DNA from 3 places in the Ruminococcus sp. AM26-12LB genome. Region 2 is predicted to be linked to each of the others. Evidence: predicted binding sites of a transcription regulator. Region 2 holds the regulator's gene; each other region holds the start of a gene.
What was found. Region 2 encodes HrcA, which represses chaperone genes, less so after heat shock. Its sites were predicted from a motif close to TGTTAGCACTCNNNNNNNNNGAGTGCTAACA; they were not measured.

Region 1 (3,290 bases), on a different contig from region 2:
TATGGATTTCAGGCTTTTACAGAAGGGAAAAATATTTTAAATATCTGTAATGTCATCGCAGTTCTTTTTTCACTGACTACATTGATCTGCTTAAATGGAATTCATAGAAAAACATTTTCCTCAGTTCTTTCAACACTGTGTGTTCTGTTTCTGATCATGGCATTGTTTGAATTTTCTATTTATATGTACGGAGATCTGGATTATTCCAATCTGGAATACCTTGGAAGTACAGGCAATTCAGCAGATATATTCTGGGCAGATATTATGCTGACAGGACTTGGTGCAATTATGGATGTGACGGTGACGATCAGCGCAGCAATAGGAGAGATCGTGCGGAAAAATCCATCGGTTTCTCTGAGAAGACTGATACATTCCGGTCGTGAAATCGGATATGATATTATGGGAACCATGATAAATGTACTGCTGTTTGTTCTGGCAAGCGGTATGATTCCCATGTTCATACTTAAGATGAATAATGATATAAGTTTTATAACGATCGTGAGATACCACATTCCATATGATATCTGTCGTTTTCTGATAGAAAGTATTGGAATTGTACTGGCAATACCGGTATCTGTTTTTATTGCTTCAGTGATTATGAAAATACCATCACGGAAAAGGGGTGTCAGAGAATGATCATTTTTCTTGCATTGATTTTAATTTTTCTGGTGATCTTGATTGGCGGAGAGCGTGGAGCCATGTCAATTATGACACTGGCGGGGAATATTGTAATTTTGTTTTTTTCAATTATGCTGATGTCTGCCGGTTTTCCTGTACTGCTCCTGATATTGGTGGCAGGTGCAGGTGTCTGTTATATTTCTCTGTTTTATCAGAACGGAAATAATCCAAAGACGCGGGCGGCTTTTCTGGCTACACTGCTGGTAATGTTACTTTTGTTTATTCCGATTTATATTATTACATGGAGATCAGGAAGTTACGGGTTAAATGAGATCCAGATTTCAGAAGATGATTTTATGTATTATTACAGTACGGATCTTCATATTAACATGCTTCATGTAGGAATATTTGTAACTGTTTTCAGTACTCTTGGGGCTGTTATCGATACAGCATTATCTGTAACATCTTCTGTATATGAAGTCTGGACTCATAAAAACAGTCTGACAGCGAAAGAGCTTACAGCTTCCGGCTATCAGGTTGGGAAAGAAATTATCGGTACAACGGTAAATACGTTGCTGTTTGCTTATCTTGGAGGAACTATTTTATTATTTTCATACATTCAGACACAGCAATATAGCCTGGAGATCATTCTTAATTCCCAGTTCCTATTCCAGGATGTTGCAGTCATGCTATCTGGTGCGGTAGCCTGCCTTATTACCGTCCCGGTATCGATCAGATGTATTATTCGACAGATCTCATGAAGCATATCTCCACTGCACTGAATACGGAATCCATGGTCCCGATACAGATGTTCTTTCCTGTATTCAGCAGACGTGGGCTCTCTTTTATGAAAGCAGTTATTATATTTATGTATTTATGGGAGTGCTTTTACAGGCAGTTCCATTTCTGATCTTGGGAGTCCTTCTATCTTCGGCGCTTCAGACATATGTATCGGAAAAATGGATCGTAAAATTACGGAAAATGTGAAGAAAGTGTGAAATTAGCACTCGCCTCTTGACAGTGCTAATAATGCGTGTTATAGTACATACAGAACAAAGGAAGAGAGAAAAAAGAAATCTTCCGGAGAAAGTTCTTACAGAATTTGCAGATGTTTTCAGAAACAGTAAATTAAAAACGCCTGCGCAGCACGCAGCGAATATAGATCAGGAGGAATGAGTTATGTTAATGCCAAGTATTTTCGGAGAAGATTTATTTGATGATTTTATGGGATATCCGACAGGCCGTCAGGCAGCTGCCAATGCTTATCCTCAGGTGAAGGATATGATGAAGACAGATATCCGTGATGTAGATGGCAATTATGAACTGGAGATCGATCTTCCGGGATTTAAGAAAGAGGATGTGAAGATCCAGCTGAAGAATGGTTATCTGAACATTCAGGCAACCAGAGAAGAGAAGAAAGACGAGAAGGATGATAAAGGTAAATATGTTCGCAGAGAACGTTATACAGGAACCTGCAACAGAAGCTTTTATGTAGGCTCGAGCATTAAGCATGAAGATATCCATGCGAAATATGAGAACGGAATCCTTCATGTAACCTTCCCGAAGGAAGAGACCAAGAAAGAAGCAGAAGAGAAGAAATTTGTTTCTATTGATTGATCAGCATTTATTGTGAAGCCCCGGTACTGGATTGCAAGCTCCGGGTGATGGGATATAGCATAATAACAATATCCGGAACAACCCAAACGGATATTGCAAATATTAAAGCTCCAAATTGCACATCGCATTTGTTTATATAAATGAATATAACCCCCTTTTTTCCACCCCTCTGCCAATGCCTGGCAGAGGGGTTCTTTACGTTTCAGCCTGAAGTACAGAGGTGAATTTTGATTATTGTTTACTGGTAATATTCCGCGAAGCGTGTTGCTGAGAACGGAGTGAACAGTAACGAATTCTGATTAACTTTACACTCTTTCCTCACTCTGTTATACTTGGAACAGGTAAACAGCGGAAATTCGGCAATACTATAAAATTGGGGAAAGAGTTTTTACAGAGGTGAATATATGGGAGATAAGATCAAGGTTATCATGGACTGTGATCCCGGAATCGATGACGGGATCGCACTGGCATATGCGGCAGCACATCAGGATGAACTGGAGCTGCTTGCAGTGACGACATCTGCAGGAAGTACCAGGATAGAAAGAGTGACCAAAAATGCACTGGAGCTGGTGGATTTTTACGGACTGAAGGTTCCGGTGGCAGGAGGCCAGGACCGTCCTCTTGTGAAAGCGGCAATTTATGCGGAAGAATTCCACGGAGAGACAGGGCTTGGCCATTGCGTACTGCCGGAAGCAAAATCAGAGGCTGCTTCTGATAATGCAGTGCTTTTTATCCGTGACATTCTGAATGCCATTCCTGAGGGCGAGCAGGTAGTAATGATCGAAACTGCACCAATGACTAATCTTGCACTTCTGTTAAAGGTTTTTCCTGAAATAAAGAATAAGATCAGAAAAATCGTATTTACAGGCGGTGCAGCAAAAGGCGGAAACATCACACCGGCAGCGGAATTCAACATCTACGCAGATCCGGAGGCGGCAAAGATCGTATTCGATTCCGGAATTCCACTGATCATGTGTGGACTGGATGCTACCCTGAAATGTAATCTCACCAGAAACCAGATCATGAAGCTGTGCCAGTCCGGTGATCCGGCAGCC
Region 2 (3,290 bases):
TTTTCAGAATGCAGGCGTGTATGGAAAAGATAAGATCCATATGGCACCATTTCCGGAATTTGACGAGAAGGTGACCAATATCGCAACCTGGCAGTATGTACTGAATAAAAATTCTGATCATAAAGAAGCAGCTCTGAAGTTCCTTCAGTATGTGTCCGGATATGAGGCCAGCAAAAATTACGGACAGCTGACAAAAATGTGTCCGGCAAGACTGGATGTGATCGAGGATAAGAATTTTGATCTGGATGGCATTGAAATGGTCCGGCAATATCTGAAAGATTATAAGCTGAAGGCAAGACCACTGTGTGCCGATTCCATAGAAGCTGTTTCGTCCATGGGAACGGAATTTCAGAAATATGTGCTGGGACAGAAAACAGAAGCGGAATTTTTTGCCGGGGCACAGAACTGCATAGACCAGTATTACAAAAAAGCATCGTACTGATGCTTTTTTTGTTTTGAAAAAATAAGAACTTTTTTTCAAAACATATTGACAAATATTTTACATGGTGATATCTTAAAGACTGTAGATGTTAGCACTCCACTAAAATGAGTGCTAACAGATATAAAAAAAGAATCAACATCCGTCAGGAAGAATAAAAAGGAAAGGAGATGGCTTCATGGAAGAGGTATTGAATGAGCGCAAGCAAAAAATCTTAAAAGCAATCATCAAGACCTATATGGAGACCGGAGAACCGGTTGGTTCCAGGACCATTTCCAAGTATGCGGATCTCAATGTAAGTTCCGCAACGATCCGAAATGAAATGTCAGACCTGACAGATATGGGCTATATCGTCCAGCCTCATACCTCAGCAGGAAGGATTCCTTCAGATAAGGGCTACAGACTTTACGTCAATGAGCTGATGAAGGAGAAGGAAGCGGAGGTCGCAGAGCTGCGAGATCTGATCATTGAGAAGACAGATAAGATGGATAAGGTGCTTAAGAAGGTTGCGAAGGTTCTTGCTTCCAATACCAACTATGCTACCATGGTTTCCGTTCCGCAGTACAGCGGCAACAAGGTCAAGTTCATCCAGCTGTCGAGGATGAGCGAGCTTCAGCTTGTGGCAGTGGTTGTCAGTGACAACAACACAGTCCGGAACCAGATCATCAATCTGGATGAGGAAATGGACGACCAGACGATCCTAAAACTGAATCTTCTTCTTAACACCAATCTCAATGGGATTCCAATCCAGGATATCAACCTTGGGATGATCGCCAGACTGAAGGAACAGGCAGGCAGCCACAGCGGTGTGGTGGCAACGGTTCTGGATGCAGTGGCAGCCACCATTCATGTGGAAGAGGAAGATATGGAGATCTATACTTCAGGTGCAACGAACATCTTCAAGTATCCGGAGCTTGCCGATAAAGAGAAGGCAACGGAGCTGATCTCCGCATTTGAGGAGAAGCATGAACTTGCCGATCTTGTAAAAGAACAGATGTCAGATGGAGAGAATACAGGAATCCAGGTTTACATCGGTGATGAGATGCCGATCCAGACCATGAAGGACTGCAGCATTGTAACTGCCAGATATGAACTGGGAGACGGAATGTACGGAACCATCGGGATCATCGGTCCCAAACGAATGGATTATGAGAATGTAGTGGACAGTCTGAAGGAACTGAAGAATCATCTGGATGACGTTTTGAAAAAGAAGAAAACTTAGAAAGGCGGTAGAAAAAAAGTGTCGGAGGAAACAAAGAAAACATCCGAAGAGCAGGAAGCGGAGAAGGAAATCCCCGTAACTGACGGAGATCAGGAAGAAGAAAACCTGACACCGGAGGGAGAAGATCTGCCGGAGGAAGAAAACAATACTCCAGGCGAAGAAGCTGCCTCAGAGGATAAAAAAGAAGAAAAATCAAAAACTTCCTTCTTCGGAAAGAAGAAAAAAGATAAATCTGAGCAGAAGGTGGAGGAACTTACCGATCGCCTGAAGCGTACCATGGCTGAATTTGATAATTTCCGTAAAAGAACGGAAAAAGAAAAATCCAGCATGTACATCATCGGAGCAAAAGAGATCGTTGAAAAGATCCTGCCGGTTGTGGATAACTTCGAAAGAGGTCTTGCACAGGCACAGGAAGGCGATGCTTTTGCAGATGGAATGAAAATGATCTACAAGCAGCTTACCACAACACTGGATGAGCTTGGTGTGAAGCCGATCGAAGCAGTGGGAAAGGAATTCAACCCGGATTTCCATAATGCAGTGATGCATGTGGAGGATGAAGAGGTTGGAGAGAACATCGTGGTGGAAGAATTCCAGAAGGGTTACACCTACAAGGATTTCGTAGTACGCCACAGTATGGTAAAGGTTGCGAACTAACTGACAACAAACTTTATTTTAACAGATACAGACTAAAACAGGAGGAAAAAATCATGGGAAAGATTATTGGTATTGACTTAGGTACAACAAACAGCTGTGTAGCCGTAATGGAAGGTGGACAGCCGACAGTTATCGCAAATACAGAAGGCGCAAGAACAACACCATCCGTTGTAGCATTCACAAAAACAGGAGAGCGTCTGGTAGGTGAGCCTGCAAAACGTCAGGCAGTTACAAATGCAGACAGAACGATCTCCTCTATCAAAAGAGAGATGGGTACCGATTACCGTGTAACCATCGATGACAAGAAATATTCTCCACAGGAGATCTCCGCAATGATCCTTCAGAAACTGAAAAAGGATGCAGAGGCATATCTTGGTGAGAAAGTAACAGAGGCAGTTATCACAGTTCCGGCTTACTTCAACGATGCTCAGCGTCAGGCTACCAAAGATGCAGGTAAGATCGCAGGTCTTGATGTAAAACGTATCATCAACGAGCCTACAGCAGCAGCTCTTGCATATGGTCTTGACAATGAGAAAGAGCAGAAGATCATGGTATACGACCTTGGCGGTGGTACATTTGATGTATCTGTGATCGAGATCGGTGATGGCGTTATCGAGGTTCTTTCCACAGCTGGTAATAACCGTCTTGGTGGAGATGACTTTGATAAGAAAGTTACAGATTACATGCTTTCCGAGTTCAAGAGAACAGAGGGCGTAGATCTTAGCAACGATAAGATGGCTCTTCAGAGACTGAAAGAGGCAGCTGAGAAAGCTAAGAAAGAGCTTTCTTCCGCAACAACAACAAACATCAACCTTCCGTTCATCACAGCTACAGCTGAGGGACCGAAGCATTTCGATATGAACCTTACAAGAGCTAAATTTGATGAGCTGACACATGACCTTGTAGAGATGACTGCTGAGCCGGTTCGTCGTGCACTGTCTGATGCAGGTATCACAGCTTCCGAGCTTGGCCAGG
Region 3 (3,290 bases), on a different contig from region 2:
AAAAGAGAGCCGCGTCTATGGCGCAGGCCCTCTCATTTTGTGAATTAATTATTTCACCTGCTCAGCTGATAATTACATCATTCCCATTCCCGGGTTTGCAGCCGGAGCCGGAGTATCTTCTTTGATTGTGGAAACTACAGCCTCTGTTGTAAGGAGTGTAGATGCAACACTTGTAGCATTCTGAAGAGCACTTCTTGTAACCTTAGCCGGATCAAGGATTCCGTTCTCAACCATGTTTACGTATTTCTCATTGAGAGCATCGAAGCCTGTACCGATCTCAGACTCTCTTACTTTGTTGATAATAACAGCGCCTTCCAGTCCTGCGTTTGCAGCGATGTGGAACAGCGGAGCCTCAAGAGCTTTCAGGATCACATAAGCACCTGTCTTCTCATCTCCTTCAAGTGTTGTTGCAAGTTTTGCAACCTCTTTGGAAGCATGGATGTAAGCAGATCCGCCACCTGCGATGATACCTTCCTCAACAGCTGCTCTTGTTGCTGCAAGAGCATCCTCAAGACGAAGTTTTGCTTCTTTCATCTCTGTCTCAGTAGCAGCACCTACACGGATAACAGCTACGCCGCCAGCCAGTTTTGCAAGTCTCTCCTGAAGTTTCTCTTTATCGAACTCGGATTTTGTCTCCTCGATCTGCGCACGGATCTGTGCAACACGTTTTGCAATGGCATCTTTGTCACCGAGACCATCAACGATAACTGTGTTCTCTTTTGCAACTTTAACAGATTTTGCACGTCCAAGCTGCTCCATCTTAGCTTCTTTCAGGTCAAGACCAAGCTCATCGGAGATCACCTGTCCGCCTGTCAGGATCGCGATATCCTGAAGCATCTCTTTTCTTCTGTCACCATAGCCAGGAGCTTTTACAGCTACTACCTGGAAGGTTCCTCTCAGTTTGTTGACGATCAGAGTTGTAAGGGCCTCACCCTCAACATCCTCAGCGATGATGAGAAGTTTCGCACCGGCCTGAACAACCTGCTCAAGAAGTGGAAGGATCTCCTGGATATTGCTGATCTTCTTGTCTGTGATCAGGATGTACGGATCATCAAGAGTTGCCTCCATTTTCTCCATATCTGTGGACATGTATGCGGAAATATATCCACGGTCAAACTGCATACCTTCTACAAGGTCAAGCTCTGTATGCATGGTCTTGGACTCCTCAACAGTGATAACACCGTCTTTGGAAACTTTCTCCATAGCATCAGCAACAAGCTGTCCAACCTGCTCATCACTTGCAGAGATTGCTGCTACGTTAGCGATCTGCTCTTTGCCGTTGATTGCCTGGCTCATGTTCTTGATCGCTTCTACTGCAACATCTGTTGCTTTTTTCATACCTTTTCTGAGGATGATCGGGTTGGCACCTGCTGCCAGGTTCTTCATTCCCTCATGAACCATTGCCTGAGCAAGTACAGTCGCTGTTGTAGTACCATCACCTGCTACATCGTTTGTCTTGGATGCAACTTCCTTGATGATCTGAGCACCCATGTTCTCGAATCCGTCCTCAAGCTCGATCTCTTTTGCGATGGAAACACCATCGTTTGTGATAAGCGGAGCACCGAAAGATTTGTCAAGTACTACGTTTCTTCCTTTCGGTCCAAGTGTTACTCTTACTGTATCTGCAAGTTTATTTACACCAGCTTCAAGTGCTGCTCTTGCTTCTGCGCCATATTTAATTTCTTTTGCCATGATAAAATGACCTCCTATTTATATTGATATACGATAAGATGTTTATATTATTTAATAACTGCCAGGATATCTTCCTGTTTTACAATGATGTAATCCGTACCATCCATCTTAACTTCTGTTCCTGCATATTTGGAGTAAATAACAGTGTTTCCGACTTCTACTTCCATCTTTACTTCTTTGCCATTTACAACTCCGCCAGGACCAACTGCGATAACTTCTGCCTGCTGTGGTTTCTCCTGTGCCTGTCCCGGAAGTACGATTCCGGATGCTGTTGTCTCTTCTGCTTCAACCTGTTTTAATACTACTCTGTCGCCTAAAGGTACTAACTTCATGATCTATGTTCCTCCTTTATAAGTTCCATCTTCGTCTGCTAGCACTCACTTTATACGAGTGCTAATCACTATGGCTATATTAGTGAATTTCACATATTTTCGCAACCCTTTTAAGATATGGTTTTTCTATATTATTCTGATTTTATCTCTTTTATACTCTTGTTTTCTCTTGTTTTCTCAATTTCATTATTTATTTTGATTTTATGAAACAGACAAAAAAGAGACTCCCACGCTAGCGGGAAGTCTCTTTTGTCACGTTCTTTATCTTATATCAAGCATCTGACAGTGCTGATCACATTATGCCTTCTTGCTTCTCTGTGCTTTTATCTCCTCAAGCTCATCAAAGATCACTTCATTAAGAACTTTAATGTAAGTTCCCTTCATACCGGATGAACGGGATTCGATCACACCTGCACTCTCGAATTTACGCAGTGCATTTACGATCACGGATCTGGTGATACCTACACGGTCAGCGATCTTGCTGGCAACCAGGATACCCTCATCCCCATCCAGCTCATCAAAAATATGGATGATCGCCTCAAGTTCTGAGAAGGACAGTGTACTGAATGCCGATTTAACGATCTGCTGTTTTCTGTCTTCTTCTGCGTTCTCGTCATGAACCGCACGCATCATTTCCAAGCCTACAACTGTTGTACCATACTCGCTGACAATAATATCCTCAATATCATAGGGATGATCATTGCGGTACATGAATAACGTTCCCAGTCTCTCACCTGCAATATCGATCGGATTCACGATTCCCTGATAATTTCCGGGTACATGCTCAAAGCCAAGTGTCTGGAGATTGACATTCTCCTTTGTGGAAAGAACACCAAGAAATCTCTCATTCAATAATGGGTCGATATGTCCGCCGATTTTGTCATCGATCAGCTCTGTGATCTCATCCACACCCGGGCAGATACTGACTCCCAGAACCTTACCTTTCTTACTGAGTACCAGGATATTGGAACTTAAGGTTTCCATGAGCACCTGGCAAATGTCGTTAAACACTACCTTGCTTGAGCTGCTGTTATGCAGAAGCTTATTGATTTTTCTAGTTTTATCTAGCAACTGAACGCTCATTTTTCCTCCTTTCACTTTCGTACTTTGAAAGAAATCGTTTTTCTAGTCTAATATTACACGTTATTCTGGAAATTTACAAGACTTTTTTATATTTTTTTATTTTTAACGGGATTTTCTGAAAATTGGTGGAAAAGCATTTATTCAATCAATCTTCATCTTTTGGTTTTTGTTCCACATATCCGC

Region 1: DW694_RS05195 (Hsp20/alpha crystallin family protein) is a predicted target of HrcA. The motif match lies at 1,617-1,647, and genes of this name have one in related genera.
Region 3: groES (co-chaperone GroES) is a predicted target of HrcA. The motif match lies at 2,061-2,091, and genes of this name have one in related genera.

What each region holds. Positions count from the first base shown of each region.
Region 1 covers NZ_QUJX01000005.1:141,933-145,222, forward strand. The annotation lists gene DW694_RS05180 (YibE/F family protein) at 1-636, shown strand, start outside; gene DW694_RS05185 (YibE/F family protein) at 633-1,379, shown strand; gene DW694_RS05195 (Hsp20/alpha crystallin family protein) at 1,798-2,235, shown strand; gene DW694_RS05200 (nucleoside hydrolase) at 2,640-3,290, shown strand, end outside.
Region 2 covers NZ_QUJX01000004.1:44,249-47,538, reverse strand. The annotation lists gene DW694_RS03535 (extracellular solute-binding protein) at 1-442, shown strand, start outside; gene hrcA (heat-inducible transcriptional repressor HrcA) at 618-1,661, shown strand; gene grpE (nucleotide exchange factor GrpE) at 1,680-2,315, shown strand; gene dnaK (molecular chaperone DnaK) at 2,369-3,290, shown strand, end outside.
Region 3 covers NZ_QUJX01000003.1:39,801-43,090, reverse strand. The annotation lists gene groL (chaperonin GroEL) at 73-1,692, opposite strand; gene groES (co-chaperone GroES) at 1,740-2,024, opposite strand; gene codY (GTP-sensing pleiotropic transcriptional regulator CodY) at 2,322-3,107, opposite strand; gene topA (type I DNA topoisomerase) at 3,253-3,290, opposite strand, start outside.